DNA from 4 places in the Pseudobacillus badius genome. Region 4 is predicted to be linked to each of the others. Evidence: riboswitches for the same ligand, from Rfam matches in the RefSeq annotation. Region 4 holds a riboswitch; each other region holds the start of a gene.

Region 1 (3,869 bases), on a different contig from region 4:
CTACTTCCATTTCCTGCAACAGGCGAATAGCAACTAGCCCTCCCATGCTGTGTCCCAATATAAACAAAGGCAGATCAAACTGATAAGCCGCCTGTATCCAGTCCTTTACTTCGTCGATGTACTCATTAAAAGATGAAATGTGCCCTCTTTGTGCTCTCGATGTCATGCCCTGGCCAGGTAAATCGCCCATAACCACATGAAAGCCGTTTCTGCGCCACATTTCAATCAGCCAACCGTAACGGCCATGGTGCTCCATTGCTCCATGAATCATCATGATAACACCTTTCGGCTGTTGTTCTGTTTCCCATTTCCACATCACGCATCTTCCTCCGGCTTTTTATAGTCCTATACTTTTTTACCTTCTATTATACAAACCAAATCGTTTTAGATAAAATAATAAGCAAATCCAATTCTGTTTTCCTTTGCGGGAACATGAAAGAAGGAGAGAAAAAGATGATCTATCCTTACAATAACAAAACACCTGAGATTGCTGAATCTGCCTACATAGCTGATTATGTAACCATTACCGGCGACGTGACAATCGGCGAAGAAACCAATATTTGGTTCAACACTTCGATACGTGGAGATGTCGCTCCGACAGTGATTGGCAGCAAAGTAAGCATTCAAGACAATTCTGTGCTTCACCAAAGCCCAAACAACCCGCTTATCATTGAAGATGAAGTAACAATCGGCCACCAAGTGATTCTTCATAGCTGTAAAATTCGAAAGCAAGCGCTGATCGGCATGGGCTCCATTATTCTTGACAATGCAGAAATTGGGGAAGGAGCTTTTATTGGAGCCGGCAGCCTTGTTCCTCAAGGAAAAGTCATTCCCCCTCATTCTGTCGCCTTTGGACGGCCGGCGAAAGTGATCCGTCCAGTGAATGAGGAGGACAAAAAAGACATGGAACGCATCGTTAGAGAATACGTTGAAAAAGGCCAATATTACAAAAGCATACAAAAAAATCCTGAGGGCTAAGCAGTCCCCAGGATTTTTTCTTTTGATTAATTTGCCGCCTGGCTTTTCAGAATTTCAGCCTTGTCTGTTCTTTCCCAAGGAAGGTCGACATCCACACGGCCGAAGTGTCCGTACGCTGCTGTTTGTTTGTAGATTGGACGGCGAAGGTCAAGCATATTGATAATGCCTGCCGGACGCAAATCAAAGTTGCTGCGCACAAGTTCAACAAGCGCTTCTTCAGAAACCTTGCCCGTGCCAAACGCATCAATCGCAATCGAAACAGGCTGAGCCACACCGATTGCATAAGCAAGCTGAACTTCACATTTATCAGCAAGACCGGCAGCTACAATATTTTTCGCTACATAACGAGCGGCATAGGCTGCTGAACGGTCTACTTTTGTCGGATCTTTACCGGAGAAGGCACCGCCGCCGTGACGTGCATAACCGCCATACGTATCAACGATAATCTTGCGGCCGGTTAACCCAGCATCTCCCTGAGGTCCGCCAATCACAAAGCGGCCTGTCGGATTAATAAAGAATTTTGTATTTTCATCAATTAATTCAGCAGGAACAACCGGATCAATGACATGTTGGCGCAAATCGCTTTGAATTTGCTCAAGCGTCACTTCTGGATGATGCTGTGTGGAAATAACAATTGTATCGATTCTTACCGGCTTGTCGTTTTCATCATATTCAACTGTCACTTGTGTTTTTCCGTCCGGACGCAAATAAGAAAGTGTTTCTTCTTTTCTCACCTTTGTCAGCTGACGGGATAATTTATGAGCTAGGGAAATTGGCAGCGGCATTAATTCTGCTGTTTCATTACAAGCAAAACCAAACATTAACCCTTGGTCTCCCGCACCGATCGCTTCGATTTCTTCATCGCTCATCTGGCCTTCACGTGCTTCAAGCGCAACGTCTACTCCTGCCGCAATATCCGGGGACTGTTCATCGATAGATGTCAGCACGCCGCAAGTATCCGCATCAAAGCCATACTTGGCACGCGTGTAGCCAATCTCTCTGATGGTTTCCCGAACAATTTTATTAATATCGACATAAGAAGAGGTTGTAATCTCCCCCGCTACGAGCACAAGCCCAGTGGTAACAGATGTTTCTGCTGCTACACGTGCATTTGGATCTTTTGATAAGATTTCATCCAGGATTGCATCGGAAATTTGATCGCAAATCTTATCCGGATGCCCTTCAGTGACTGACTCTGAAGTAAAGAGACGACGATTGTTAGTCATGAAACTTCCTCCTTAAAAATGATCAACTGACTGCCGATCGTTAATGGTACGGTACTCATTTCCCCTAAGTTTATCCTTTTAAAATAAAAAAACCCCTCCTGAAATAAAGAGAGGAAAGGTTGGTCTTATCAACATAGGCCTTTCACTCTTATCGTTCAAGGTTTTGCCCTTGCTGCAGGTTAGCACCTTTGTCTTGAATACCACTTATATTCATAAGTACTGACAGTCAGGATAACTGACAGTCAATCAAGCAGGTTGCCGGGCTTCATCGGGCCTGTCCCCTCCGCCAGCTCAGGATAAGAGTATCCGTTCAAGGTTACATAATACGAAATCCAATCAGTAATGTCAACTGCTTTAGCGTAAAAAATTCCTTGTTTTTTCAGTTTCTTTTTATAGAAAATCGGACAAGATTAAATAAAAAATGTCACAAAAAAAATAAGTGAATAGTATAGACTATTAAACGTAATGTGTTATACTAATTTTTGAGCAAATACTGAGAGAACAACTACTTAAATTCAGATAAAGGATGGTTATTAATTTATGAAGACTGCAAGCGTTTCAAGCGAAATTCTGGAACTTTTAAAAGGTGGCAACGTAACAATGCAGCCATCTGTACCGTTGCTCGTAGAAAAAGTACTGAATCGCAAAGAAGGCGTGTTAACTGCTTCTGGAGCGGTTCGTGCCGAAACAGGCAAATACACTGGACGTTCTCCTAAAGATAAATTTATCGTTGAGGAGCCATCAGTAAAAGATAAAATTGATTGGGGCACAGTGAATGAACCGATTTCTGCTGAGGTGTTTGATCAATTATACACGAAAGTGATCAATTATTTAAAGGAAAGAGAAGAATTATTTGTTTTCAAGGGATTTGCAGGAGCGGACCCGGCTCACCGCCTACCGATCCAAGTCATCAACGAATATGCTTGGCATAACCTGTTTGCCCATCAGCTGTTCATCCGCCCATCGGAGGAAGAATTAAAAAGCCATCAAGCCGGCTTTACGATTGTTTCTGCTCCGAACTTTAAAGCAGACCCTGCAGTAGATGGAACGAGATCAGAAGCATTTATCATCATTTCTTTTGAGCGCCGCATCGTTTTGATCGGCGGAACGGAATATGCAGGAGAAATGAAAAAATCTATTTTCTCTGTCATGAACTTCTTGCTTCCTGAAAACGACATTCTATCTATGCATTGCTCAGCCAATGTAGGCTATGAAGGCGATGTTGCTTTATTCTTCGGACTTTCCGGCACAGGAAAAACAACATTAAGCGCAGATCCAAACCGCCGTTTAATCGGGGATGACGAGCATGGCTGGTCTGCTAACGGGGTATTCAACATTGAAGGCGGCTGCTATGCAAAAACGATTGGCCTTTCCCGTGAAAAAGAACCGCAAATTTTTGATGCGATCCGTTTCGGTTCCGTTCTTGAAAATGTTGTACTGGATGAAAATTCCCGTATTCCGAATTACAACGACAACCGCTTAACAGAAAATACGCGCGCCGCTTACCCGCTGCAAGCTATTGACAACATTGTTGACCCAAGCGTAGCCGGCCATCCAAATACAATTATTTTCTTAACAGCTGATGCGTTCGGCATCTTGCCTCCAATCAGCAAATTAACGAAAGAGCAAGCAATGTACCATTTCTTGAGCGGTTACACATCTAAA
Region 2 (3,869 bases), on a different contig from region 4:
GCATCGATTCCGGGAGCAGCACTTTGAAAATGATCGTACTTGTTTTTGCCCCCATCGCCCGTGCCGCTTCAATGACGCCTTTATCAATTTCCCGCAGACCAATTTCTACCATTCGTGCATAGAAGGGGGCTGCGCCAATAATAAGGGCGGGGAGCGCAGCATTCTCACCAATCATTGTACCGATCAGTGCTTTTGTAAATGGGATTAATAAAATGATTAGTATAATAAAAGGAATCGAACGGAAAATATTGACGAAAGCAGAGACAATACTATACATCGCTTTATTTTCCCAAATATTCCCTTTAGCTGTTAAAAATAACAGCAAACCGAGCAGTATACCCAGGATAAAAGTCGCCAATACAGATACGCCTGTCATATAAAGCGTTTCGTTGGTCGCTTCCCATATCTTTTCCCAATCTACGTTAGGGAACCATTGTTCAAGCATGGCTGATCACCTCCGAGCTGACTTCTTGCTTGTCGAGATAAGCCACCGCTTTCGCCAGTTCCTCCTGCTCGCCCGTCAAATGAACGAACAGCGAACCATACGCTCCGTTTTGCGTTTGAGAGACTTTCCCTTGTACGATATTTACCGCAATATTGAATTGGCGGATTAAATTTGTAATGACCGGCTGCTCTGCGTTTTCGCCGATAAATGTAAGCTTAACCACTTTGCCTTCAGGAAACTGTTCCAGCAAGTGGGCAATCGTTTCTTTGGATTCCTCCAATTCTGTTACTTGCTGAACAAACCGCTTGGTAATTGGCTGCTCCGGCGATTTAAACACGCTCAGCACCGGTCCAAGCTCGACAACGCGTCCAGCTTCCATGACAGCGACCCGGTGGCAAATCTTCCGGATCACATGCATTTCATGAGTGATGAGCACAATTGTCAGGCCGAGGCGCTTATTAATGTCCACAAGCAGATCTAAGATAGCATCTGTTGTTTGTGGATCAAGCGCTGATGTCGCTTCATCGCATAAAAGCACTTTCGGATCATTGGCGAGCGCCCTGGCAATACCGACGCGCTGCTTTTGTCCGCCGCTCAACTGTGAAGGATAGGAATCTCCCCTTCCTTCAAGACCAACTAGCTTAATCAGCTCCTCTACCTTCTTCAGCCGCTCCTCTTTGGCTACACCGGCAATCTCCAATGGAAAAGCAATATTGTCCCGCACGGTTCTGGACCAGAGAAGGTTGAAGTGCTGGAAGATCATCCCGATTTCCTGACGGGCTTGACGCAATTCTCTCCCCTTGATTTTTGACATTTCCCTGCCGGCTACCACAACCGAACCGGAAGATGGCGTTTCTAAGCCGTTGAACATGCGGATCAATGTACTCTTTCCGGCTCCGCTGTAACCGATGATGCCAAAAATCTCTCCTTTATCTATCGTTAAATCAATATCATCTACTGCCGTCACTTTTCCATTTTTTGTGGAAAAGACTTTCTTCACGTTTTCTATTGAAATCATTCGGCGGTTTTCCTCCATTCCACCCAGAAAATAAAAAGCCTTTCTGCAAAATGAGCAGAAAGGCGTAATTTAACAGGTTCCTTTCTCTCATCTCCCAAAGCACGGGGCTTTGTGTGAATTGGCACCTTTTCAACAAGCAATTTGCTGCTGACGGTTGCCGGGCTTCATCGGGCACATCCCTCCACCTCTCTTGATAAGAGCAGTATGCAGTATATTCTTCTTAGTGGAATTGATTTTATCATTATTCCTCGAAAATTGTCAATGACTCTTTCTAAAAATGTTTTTTCATGCACTGTCAGATGTTTCATAATAAGGACGGCACAACCAGAGCAAGGATTCAAACCACAGTTTCACCTGGTAAAAACCTGATACTTCCACCGCTCCCATGGCTTCATACAAGCGCAGCTGCCCTTGGCCTTCTAAAAGGGGCTCCACTCTTCCTGTCAGCTTTAAATGCCAATGATCTGTGCTTTCCTTTGAAAATTCCATCCCTTGATGACTGATCACCAGCAGCCAGCTTTCCTCTTCTCCTGTTAACAGGACACGCACCGGTTCGAGCGGGAGCAATGGCCAGATATGCGTTCTTCCCTGGCAAGCTGCCTGTACAGACGCTAACTTTTCTTTCATTTTTATTTCCCCCTCTGCTCTCTTTCACTTTAACTATAACTTCCAAGCAAAGGGGAAATTTCCTTTATTAATTGCTCGACAAAGTGCGCGCTGTCCAGCGCATGTTTTGACAAAATGAATGCGAAGCAAACGAAAGCATCAGCGTACTGGATGCACAGGGCTGTCCTAAAAAAAGCCGTTCCCATCAAGGAAACGGCTTTCAAGTATATTGATTCAGCTTTTCATATATATAAGGTACAGATTGGAAAGCATAAATTTTTTCCATCAGTTGTCCTTCTTGAAAAATCAGCAGGCAGGGCACGCTTTCCACACCATAGCGAATAGCAAACTCTTCATGATAATTTACATCCAGTCGAGCCCATGCAAAATGGCGGGCAATCTTCTCTGCAACCTCTACCATTTTCCCTGCGAGCTGGCAAGTTCCGCATAGCGGAGTGTATGCATAAACAGCTGCTAAACGGTTTGATTCGATCATGCCGCTGATCTCTTGTTCCTTCTGCATGTTATCCATCCTTTTGCAAAAACTCTCCGTGTACATCAATATTGGCGCCAAGCAGCACAGAAGCCAGATGACGGTAGGGAGCGGTAGCAACTTCTTTATAGACGCGGTCAATATATAAATGGCGGGCTTCAGGCAACTCGCGAATAAATTGCCGGCGCAGCTTTTCCCCTGCCTGATCGGCATCCACAAGGATGTAGACATCATGTCCTTCCAGGATATCAATCAGCTCATCCATCCGGCTTAATCCGATTGTGCCATTGGTACAAATGATTTCTACAGGTTCTCTCACAATCTCCTGTACTTTCTTCCGGTCTGAAGCCCCTTCCACAATAATTGTTTTTTCTGTACGCATACATATCCCTCCACCGTCTGAATATCTTGCCTTACAGTTCGACCTGTCTTTGTTGGGCACTTTAAAAAATGGCAAAAGAACACTTCCTGAGCTGGAAGTGTTCTTTGATCACTAATTAATCTTCCTGTGTCATTTCGTCATACTGCTCAGCGGTCATTAAGTTGTCCAGTTGAGCAGAATCAGATAATTCGACAACGACCATCCATGCTTTCTCATATGGTGATTCGTTCACGAATTCAGGATTATCGTCAAGCTCCTCGTTGACTTCAACCACTTTTCCGCTGACAGGAGCATATAGCTCAGAAACCGTTTTAACAGACTCTACGCTGCCAAATGGCTCATCAGCTTTGATTTCGTCTCCTACAGATGGAAGCTCAACAAACACGATATCCCCCAGCTCGGATTGCGCAAAATGCGTAATTCCAATACGGACTTTATCTCCTTCTGTTTTTACCCATTCATGTTCTTCTGAATAACGCAATTCTTTCGGTGTGCTCATGCAAATCCCTCCATTACCTGATCTCAATTAAAACTTTACTTATTATAAAGGCATAAAGCAAGAAAAACAGGCTTTATGCACCCTTTACAACCACTGCTTTTCAAATTCATCTTCTTTAAAGCCGACTGTTACATTTTCGCCATTTGTCGTTAGCGGCCGCTTAATAAGCATGCCGTCAGAAGCGAGCAGTTCCAGCAGCTCTTCATCGGAAGCGGTGCCTATCTTATCTTTCAATCCAAGCTCGCGATATTTTTTGCCGCTCGTATTGAAAAACTTTTTTAATTCCAGCCCGCTTTTTTGATACAGTTCTCTTAATTCTTCCTTAGAAGGCGGTTGTTCCACAATATGTATTTCTTGAAAAGCAACATTATGTTCTTCGAGCCATTTCTTCGCATTGCGGCACGTTCCGCACTTCGGATACCAGTA
Region 3 (3,869 bases), on a different contig from region 4:
GCTTCATGTCAGAAATGATCGGCACGCCGTACCATTTCAGCCCCAGATCAGCAAACCAGTCATATGACGGATGAGTAATAGCGACTTCCTTGACAATCTCCTTGTCAATTTCAAGCAGCTTCGGCGGCCGCTGTCCTATTTGCACCACCCAGGGAAGAACATCAAAATCGGTGCCTGCTCCTCTCCAGCCCAGCTGCTGGCATTTGGCCGTCAATTCGACAGAAGCAGGATCGCCCTTTAGGCCTGCTTCTGTTTGATATCCTGCATATCTGACCAATTGATGATTCCAAATGCGGATGTCCTCTTGGTTAGGCGCCGTTGGGCGAAACACCGTAATCGTTGGCCGGATTTTCCCGTCATTCGTCGCAAACTCTACATGGCGGGTTAAAGCGTCAAATACTTCTTGCTCTGTTGCTGCCGCTCTTTCATCAAATACGTGGAGGGTTTGCCAAAACAAACGGCCAATACAGCGGTTGCTGTTGCGCCAAGCCATTTTTGCCCCATGGCTTAGCTCTTCAAACGTTTGTGTATAACTTCCGGTTCTCTCAATTTCCTCTTTTACCCCATTCAACCGCCTGTTCACTTCTTCAGCGGGCTTATCTAATTCCCGGTAACATACCGTAATAAAGTCTTTTGCTTTCTGCCATAATTGTTTATTCATCTATTTACCGCCCTGTACATCATATTTACTGACAGTATACCATTGTTCGGTTTTCTGCTTTGTGACAACTTGAAGAAATCAGCCGCTGTACAGGTGCTTGGGCCCTATCCTTCTATTGCTGATGAATTGGGGTACAGCAATGCCAATTAAGATGAGCGTAATGCCGGCTGCTTGCCCAAACGTCAGGTGTTCACCAACGATGAACATCGCCCCGATCATAGCTGCTGGCAGCTCTGCCGCGCCAAGAATCGTTGCCATCCCCGGTTCAACGTGCGGCGTGCCGAGCGCAAACAGAATAACGGGCACGAGCACTCCGAGCAGTCCGACAAGCACCCCGTACTTCCATAAGCCGCCAGTTAACGTGCCGTCCGTGATAAAAGCCGGCGACACAAATAAAAAAGCCGTCAACAGCCCGCCGGCAGAAATAATAAAGCTTTTTTGAATAGCCGGTACTTCTTTTCCTGCCTTTCCGCTGAAGAAAAGGAATAAAGCAAACGTCAAGGCCGCCAAAAAGCCGGAAGCAATCCCTTTTGTGTGGCCGGTCCAGTCCATCCCTTCTGAAGATATTCCAGCGGCAAGAAGAGTGCCTGCCCACAACAGCAGAGCTGAAACGATCTTTGCACCAGATGGAAGAGCTTTCAAGTATAAGGATTCAATGAAAATCCCCATCCAGGTGAATTGAAAAAGCAGAACAATGGCAATAGAAGCCGAAAGATCTTGAATGCTCGTTGCGTAGAACACACCTGTTAAGCTTAACAGCACTCCCAGTCCAAGCAGCGCAGCTACTTGCTTGAATGTCAATGAAATGCGGGTCGTCAGCAAGAAAGGAATGAGCAGCAAAAGAAGGCCAAAAAGATATTGCGAGCCTGTCATCTGGCTCGCCTGGTAGCCTGCATTGGTTGCCAGCTTTACAACAGAGGCTTGGACTCCATAGCTGCAGGCCCCCGCTAAAATGAATAATGAATAACGAAGCTGATTCAACTTGACTCCTCCTTTATCTAATCTTCTTATTAGACAATGAGTCTAATAACCTGGTTGCCTTTTAAAAGTATATCCTTTCCATCGTTTATCCAACAATCCCTATAGAATATTCAAAATTTTCTATTGACTAATTTCAGCGAAAAAGATATGATATGTTCAATTCTTTTACTAATTGCATATCAACTTATTTCTTATCAAGAGAAGCCGAGGGGTCTGGCCCTATGACGCTTCAGCAACCAGCCGTTAGCGGGCCGAGGTGCTAAATCCAGCAAACTGCTTTGTCAGTTTGGAAGATAAGAAGGATCAAACATTTCCAATGTAAAGCCTTCTTAATTTTATTAAGAAGGCTTTTTCTTATGATTAAAGGAAAATCCAGAAAGGATGGACAGCATGAAATTATTAGATAGACTGCAAACCGAAGTGCTGACAGCTGACGGTGCCATGGGCACCCTCCTCTATTCCTACGGCATTGATTTCTGTTATGAGGAACTCAACGTGGAAAAACCCGAAATTATTGAAAAAATTCACCTTGACTATATACAAGCCGGCGCAGATATTATTCAAACTAACACCTATAGCGCCAATGCCTTGAAGCTTGCCAGATACGGGATGGAAAACCGTACAGAGGAACTGAACAAAGCGGCCGTGCGCATTGCCAAGCAAGCAGCCGCACCTGAGCAGCGGTTTGTGTTAGGAACGATCGGCGGCATAAGAGGCATTCGAAAAAGCAGCGCCTCTCTTTCTGAGATAAAATCAGCTTTTCAGCAGCAAGCAGAGGCGATTTTACAAGAATCCCCCGATGGTCTCCTGCTGGAAACCTATTATGATTTTGAAGAGTTAACCACTGTTTTGCAATTGCTGCGCAAGGTCACGGACTTGCCAATCGTTTCCCAAGTGTCTATGCATGAACCCGGCATTTTGCAAAACAGACTTTCATTAAACGAAGCTTTCAAGCAACTGGAATCCTTAGGGGCAGACATTGTAGGCGTCAACTGCCGCCTTGGCCCTTACCACACCATCCAGGCACTTGAAGAGGTGACGCTTCCTGAAAAAGCCTTTTTATCCGCCTACCCTAACGCAGGCCTTCTTGATGTCGAAGACGGACGGGTCGTCTATGAGTCTGAAGCCGACTACTTTGGCCAGGCTGCTGTTCAACTGCGCAATGAAGGAGTCCGGCTCATTGGCGGCTGCTGCGGAACCACGCCCAAACACATCGAAGCAGCCAAAAAAGCACTCACTGGCCTCGCGCCGATTACCGAGAAAAAAGTCATTGCCCAAAAACCGATTGTCATCAAAGAACCTGCCCCTTTGGTTGTACCGCCGCTCCATGAACAGGTCAAAAAAGAACGGACGATTATTGTGGAGCTTGATACGCCCAAGCATTTAGATACAGCTGCTTATATTAAAGGAGCTAAGGCATTGCAGCAAACAGGCATGGCTGCTATTACAATGGCAGATAATTCTCTTGCCTCTCCGCGCGTGAGCAATTTAGCGATGGGTTCTTTGCTGAAGGTACAGCACCACATCCGTCCGCTTGTCCATATCACCTGCCGAGACCGGAATCTGATTGGTTTGCAATCCCATCTCATGGGGCTTCACGCTCTTGGGCTGCACGACGTCCTTGCGATCACTGGAGACCCCACAAAAGTTGGCGATTTCCCGGGGGCAACCTCTGTCTATGATGTATCCAGCATGGAACTCATTCAATTGATTAAACAGTTGAACGAAGGCATTTCGTTTTCAGGAAAGCCGCTGAAACAAAAAGCGAACTTCTCAGTTGCCGCGGCCTTTAACCCGAATGTGCGTATACTGGACCGGGCTGTCAAGCGCTTGGAGAAAAAAATCGCGTGCGGAGCTGATTATTTCATTACCCAGCCCGTCTTTACTAAAGAAAAGATTGTTGAAATATATGAAGCGACGAAGCATTTGCCAACACCGATTTTTCTTGGCATCATGCCGCTGACAAGCTCAAGAAACGCTGAATTCCTTCATCATGAAGTGCCCGGCATCAAGCTCTCAGAAGAAACGCTGGCCAGAATGAAAGCATATGAGCATGATAAGGAAGCCGCTGCACGAGAAGGCGTGACGATTGCGAAAGAATTGATCGATACAGCTGCCAAGCTGTTTAACGGTATCTATATTATTACACCTTTTATGCGTTATGATATGTCCATTGAATTGATCCATTACATCGAAGAGTTAGATGGAAAAACAAAGGAAAGAGGGA
Region 4 (3,869 bases):
CGCTTGGACTAGTGGATATTTTCCGATCAGTTTGTTCTCCTAATTTCATGATAGACCCTTTACCAAATTGCTTCTCAATTTGCTTCAAGGCCATATCTAATGCTGCTTGACGATCGTTCACTAAAATTCCTCCTTAAAATTAGCAATCTATCAAATAAATGCATCATGACATATTGTTTCAGAACCTATACTAACTATACCTTTTTATTGAGACAATTTCAAGCAAAAAGCGAACATTTATTCGGTTTTTGTTTCCCGTGAAAAGAGTGGCTGGGGAACTAGAAATATCGAGGAAGAAAGAGTGGAAAAAAGAAGAAAAAAAGAACTCCTGCCTCTTTATTTTATCATAAAGAAGCAGGAGAAGGTAATTTTAAGCCGGGAAAAATTCGCTTAATTTCAGCTTTCGACAGCTACACCGGTTGCTTTTTCGATAGCCTGATTCAAGTCTGCAATCAGGTCTTCCGTTGATTCTAATCCAATAGACAGGCGGATCATTTCCTCTTTTGTGCCTGATTTTTTCAATTCTTCACTGCTTAGCTGCTGGTGTGTCGTGGAAGCCGGATGGATAATCAGAGATTTGCCGTCACCAACGTTAGCTACATGCGACCACAGCTTAATATTATCAATCACTTTTTTGCCCGCTTCCCGTCCGCCTTTAATGCCGAACACGACAATCGAGCCGAACGTATGGCTTAAATATTTCTTTGCCAGCTCATGAGATGGATGGTCTTCGAGGCTTGGATGTGACACCCAGTCTACTGCCGGATGATTTTTCAAATAATCCACGATGGCAAGCGTGTTCTCATGATGGCGCTGGATGCGCAAATGCAGCGTTTCTAGCCCTTGAAGAAGCAAGAAAGCGCTGTTGGCACTTAAAGCCGGACCGAAATCCCGCAATAACTGCACACGTAGTTTAATCGCAAAGGCCGGGCCTTCTAAATCTGCATATCTTAATCCGTTATAGGATTCGTCCGGCTCAGTAAAGCCAGGGAATTTTTCGCTGTTCCAATCAAATGTTCCTCCGTCTACGACTACGCCGCCAATCACCGTACCGTGGCCGCTAATCCACTTCGTTGCAGAATGAACGACAATGTCTGCTCCCCTTGTCAGCGGATTAGCCCCGTACGGAGAAGCAAACGTATTGTCGACAATCAAAGGGATGCCGTTTTCATGAGCGATGTCCGCCACTTTCTCCACATCAAGCACATTTAAGGAAGGATTGCCGATAATTTCTCCAAAAAGGGCTTTCGTCTTTGGCGTAATCGCCTTTCGGAAGTTCTCCGGATCTGTAGAATCTACAAACTTTACATTGATTCCGTATTTAGGAAGCGTGTTGGCAAACAAGTTGTATGTACCGCCATATAAGTTAGCAGCAGCTACAATTTCATCGCCGGCATGAGCCAAATTCAATATTGAAAAAGAGATAGCTGCCATTCCTGACGACAGCGCCACAGCCGCTGCTCCCTTCTCCAATAAAGCTACCCGTTTTTCAAATACGTCTACCGTCGGATTGGTAATGCGCGTATAAATATTTCCCGGCTTTTGTAAAGCGAATAAGGCGTTGGCATGATCGGTGTCTTCGAATACATAAGAAGTTGTTTCGTAAATCGGCACAGCCCGCGCACCTGTTACCGGATCAGGCACTTGTCCTCCATGAAGTAAAATTGTTTCCTTGTTCCATTGTTCGTTTGTCATTGTCAATTCCTCCTAATCTATTGAAAAAACGTAAACAGCCCGAGAAAAATCAAAAGCCCTCTTCTTTTAAGAAGAGGGCTTTATTAACAGGGTCCTCCTCTTATCTCTCAGGCTATCACACCTGCAGGATTTAGCACCGTTTCAGGCAAATTGCCTGAAGGTTGCCGGGCTTCATAGGGCCTAGTCCCTCCGCCGCTCTCAATAAGAGTGTTTGTATTTAATTAAGTAAGTGATAACTCTTGCTGTTTATTATATAGGAGGTTGATCAGAATAGTCAATAATATTCGGAATGTTTTTATTTGTTGCGAGCAAGTGCCGCCAGCAAATAGTGGCAGCCATATTTAACTGAGCGCTTTCTGATTCCTTCCCGGCTTCCCGCCAGTTCCAGCTTGAATGCTTTTGTTTGATCATACTTAGAAGAAAGTCCGATCCATACAGTGCCCGGCGGCTGTCCTTCTGCTTCTCCTGGACCTGCCACACCTGTAAAGCTGATGCCGAAATCGGCCTTCAACAATTGGCGGGCATTCTCTGCCAGCTCAATGGCACATTCCGCGCTGATGGCTCCATGGCGAGTGAGCGTTTCCTTTTTCACTTGCACGAGCGCTTCTTTTGCTTCGTTGGAATAACAAACGATTCCGCCCTTAAAAAAGCTGCTCGCTCCCGGAATAGCTGTTATTTCACTTTGAAACAACCCGCCGGTTAAGCTTTCGGCGGCAGCTACCGTATGAGACGTTTCTTTTAAGCGCTCCGCCAGCTCGCGGGCAATCGTTGTATCATTGTAGCCATAGAAATACTCGCCTACCCGTCTCAGGATTTCTTCTTCCGCCTCCTGTATCATCTGCAAGGCGGCTGATTCTGACTCATGCTTGGCAGTAATTCGGAGTGTTACCTCGCCATCCCCTGCAAGCGGAGCAATCGTCGGATTTTGCTGGGCAAGCAGCAAATCTTCCACTTCTGTTTCCAAAGCGGACTCTCCGATGCCAAAGAATCTCAGTACCCGTGATTCAATTTTTTCCACTTTCTCAAGCACATTGAGAAGAGCCGGCTTTCCGTACTCAATAAACATCGGCTGCATTTCCCGAGGCGGTCCCGGCAGCAGCATGTAGAAGCGCTTCTCCCCTTTAATCATCATCCCGGGCGCCATCCCATGGTCATTCGCCAAAACAAGGCTTCCTTCCATCACGAGAGCTTGCTTTTTATTATTGGGAGTCATTGGTCGCTTCGTTCTCTTAAAGTAATTTTCAATGCTCTTTAAAGCCTCATCATTGTAGACGAGCGGCCGGCCGATATGGGCAGCGATCGCTTCTTTCGTTAGATCATCCTTCGTGGGGCCAAGCCCTCCCGTAAATATCAGAAGGTCTGCTCTTTCTTCTGCCTGCTTGACGGCATCAAGCAACCGGCTGCTGTTGTCTCCAACAACTGTATGATAATAAACATTAATGCCGATTTCAGCCAGATGCTGGGACAAGAACTGGGCATTCGTATTTGTAATTTGCCCAAGCAGCAGCTCGGAACCGACAGCAATAATTTCTGCATTCATTCTCTTCATCTCCTCTTTTCTTCAGGCGGCAACCAATACGGCCGGGTATTAGAAACGGCCGCTCTCACGAATTCAGCTCGCTTTTAAAAACAAAGCTGTTCCTTAAGTGCCGACATCTTGCTTTCTTCTCTAAGCTTTGCATAGACAGAGAGAAAGCAGCAGCCTTACACCTTGGAACAGCCTTTTTGCTTATTTTGAATGTTTAAATACTCCGCGGTTCAGATAGAAATAATCCCATCCTGACCAAATAGTAAAGAATGCTGCAACCCAAAGGGCCCAATCGGCAAACGGGATGCCTAACGCTTCAAATGGGGCATTATGAAGCAATAAAGCAGCAATCGCAATAATTTGCGTCCATGTCTTGATTTTTCCAAGCATGTTAGCTGCCACTACTTCTCCCTCTCCTGCCAAAATCAGCCGCAGGCCGGTCACCGCAAATTCGCGGCTAATAATAATAATGACAATCCAGGAAGCGGCTAAACCAAAATCAACAAGGACGATCAGGGCTGCTGAGACAAGCAGTTTATCAGCCAGCGGATCTAAAAATTTCCCCAGGTTAGTGACCAGGTTCAGCTTTCTTGCATAATACCCGTCAATCCAATCTGTTGTGGAGGCTACAATAAACAGCATGGCT

Evidence for each region. A riboswitch is a leader RNA that binds a small molecule or an ion and turns the genes downstream of it on or off. The one in region 4 is predicted to bind S-adenosylmethionine.
Region 1: linked by a shared signal. The riboswitch ahead of metK (methionine adenosyltransferase) and the one ahead of B1A98_RS02285 (O-acetylhomoserine aminocarboxypropyltransferase/cysteine synthase family protein) in region 4 are both predicted to bind S-adenosylmethionine.
Region 2: linked by a shared signal. The riboswitch ahead of B1A98_RS15830 (methionine ABC transporter ATP-binding protein) and the one ahead of B1A98_RS02285 (O-acetylhomoserine aminocarboxypropyltransferase/cysteine synthase family protein) in region 4 are both predicted to bind S-adenosylmethionine.
Region 3: linked by a shared signal. The riboswitch ahead of B1A98_RS14305 (bifunctional homocysteine S-methyltransferase/methylenetetrahydrofolate reductase) and the one ahead of B1A98_RS02285 (O-acetylhomoserine aminocarboxypropyltransferase/cysteine synthase family protein) in region 4 are both predicted to bind S-adenosylmethionine.

Annotation. Positions count from the first base shown of each region.
Region 1 covers NZ_MWMM01000008.1:15,337-19,205, reverse strand. The annotation lists gene B1A98_RS13370 (alpha/beta hydrolase) at 1-316, opposite strand, end outside; gene B1A98_RS13365 (gamma carbonic anhydrase) at 454-978, shown strand; gene metK (methionine adenosyltransferase) at 1,005-2,204, opposite strand; SAM riboswitch class I at 2,350-2,507, opposite strand; gene pckA (phosphoenolpyruvate carboxykinase (ATP)) at 2,745-3,869, shown strand, end outside.
Region 2 covers NZ_MWMM01000012.1:59,841-63,709, reverse strand. The annotation lists gene B1A98_RS15835 (methionine ABC transporter permease) at 1-445, opposite strand, end outside; gene B1A98_RS15830 (methionine ABC transporter ATP-binding protein) at 438-1,463, opposite strand; SAM riboswitch class I at 1,548-1,663, opposite strand; gene B1A98_RS15825 (hypothetical protein) at 1,749-2,090, opposite strand; gene B1A98_RS15820 (thioredoxin family protein) at 2,290-2,592, opposite strand; gene B1A98_RS15815 (toprim domain-containing protein) at 2,594-2,944, opposite strand; gene gcvH (glycine cleavage system protein GcvH) at 3,060-3,443, opposite strand; gene B1A98_RS15805 (arsenate reductase family protein) at 3,528-3,869, opposite strand, start outside.
Region 3 covers NZ_MWMM01000009.1:70,293-74,161, reverse strand. The annotation lists gene B1A98_RS14315 (nitric oxide synthase oxygenase) at 1-661, opposite strand, end outside; gene B1A98_RS14310 (EamA family transporter) at 740-1,642, opposite strand; SAM riboswitch class I at 1,831-1,942, shown strand; gene B1A98_RS14305 (bifunctional homocysteine S-methyltransferase/methylenetetrahydrofolate reductase) at 2,033-3,869, shown strand, end outside.
Region 4 covers NZ_MWMM01000001.1:467,210-471,078, reverse strand. The annotation lists gene recA (recombinase RecA) at 1-121, opposite strand, end outside; gene B1A98_RS02285 (O-acetylhomoserine aminocarboxypropyltransferase/cysteine synthase family protein) at 397-1,695, opposite strand; SAM riboswitch class I at 1,793-1,903, opposite strand; gene B1A98_RS02280 (competence/damage-inducible protein A) at 1,991-3,235, opposite strand; gene pgsA (CDP-diacylglycerol--glycerol-3-phosphate 3-phosphatidyltransferase) at 3,425-3,869, opposite strand, start outside.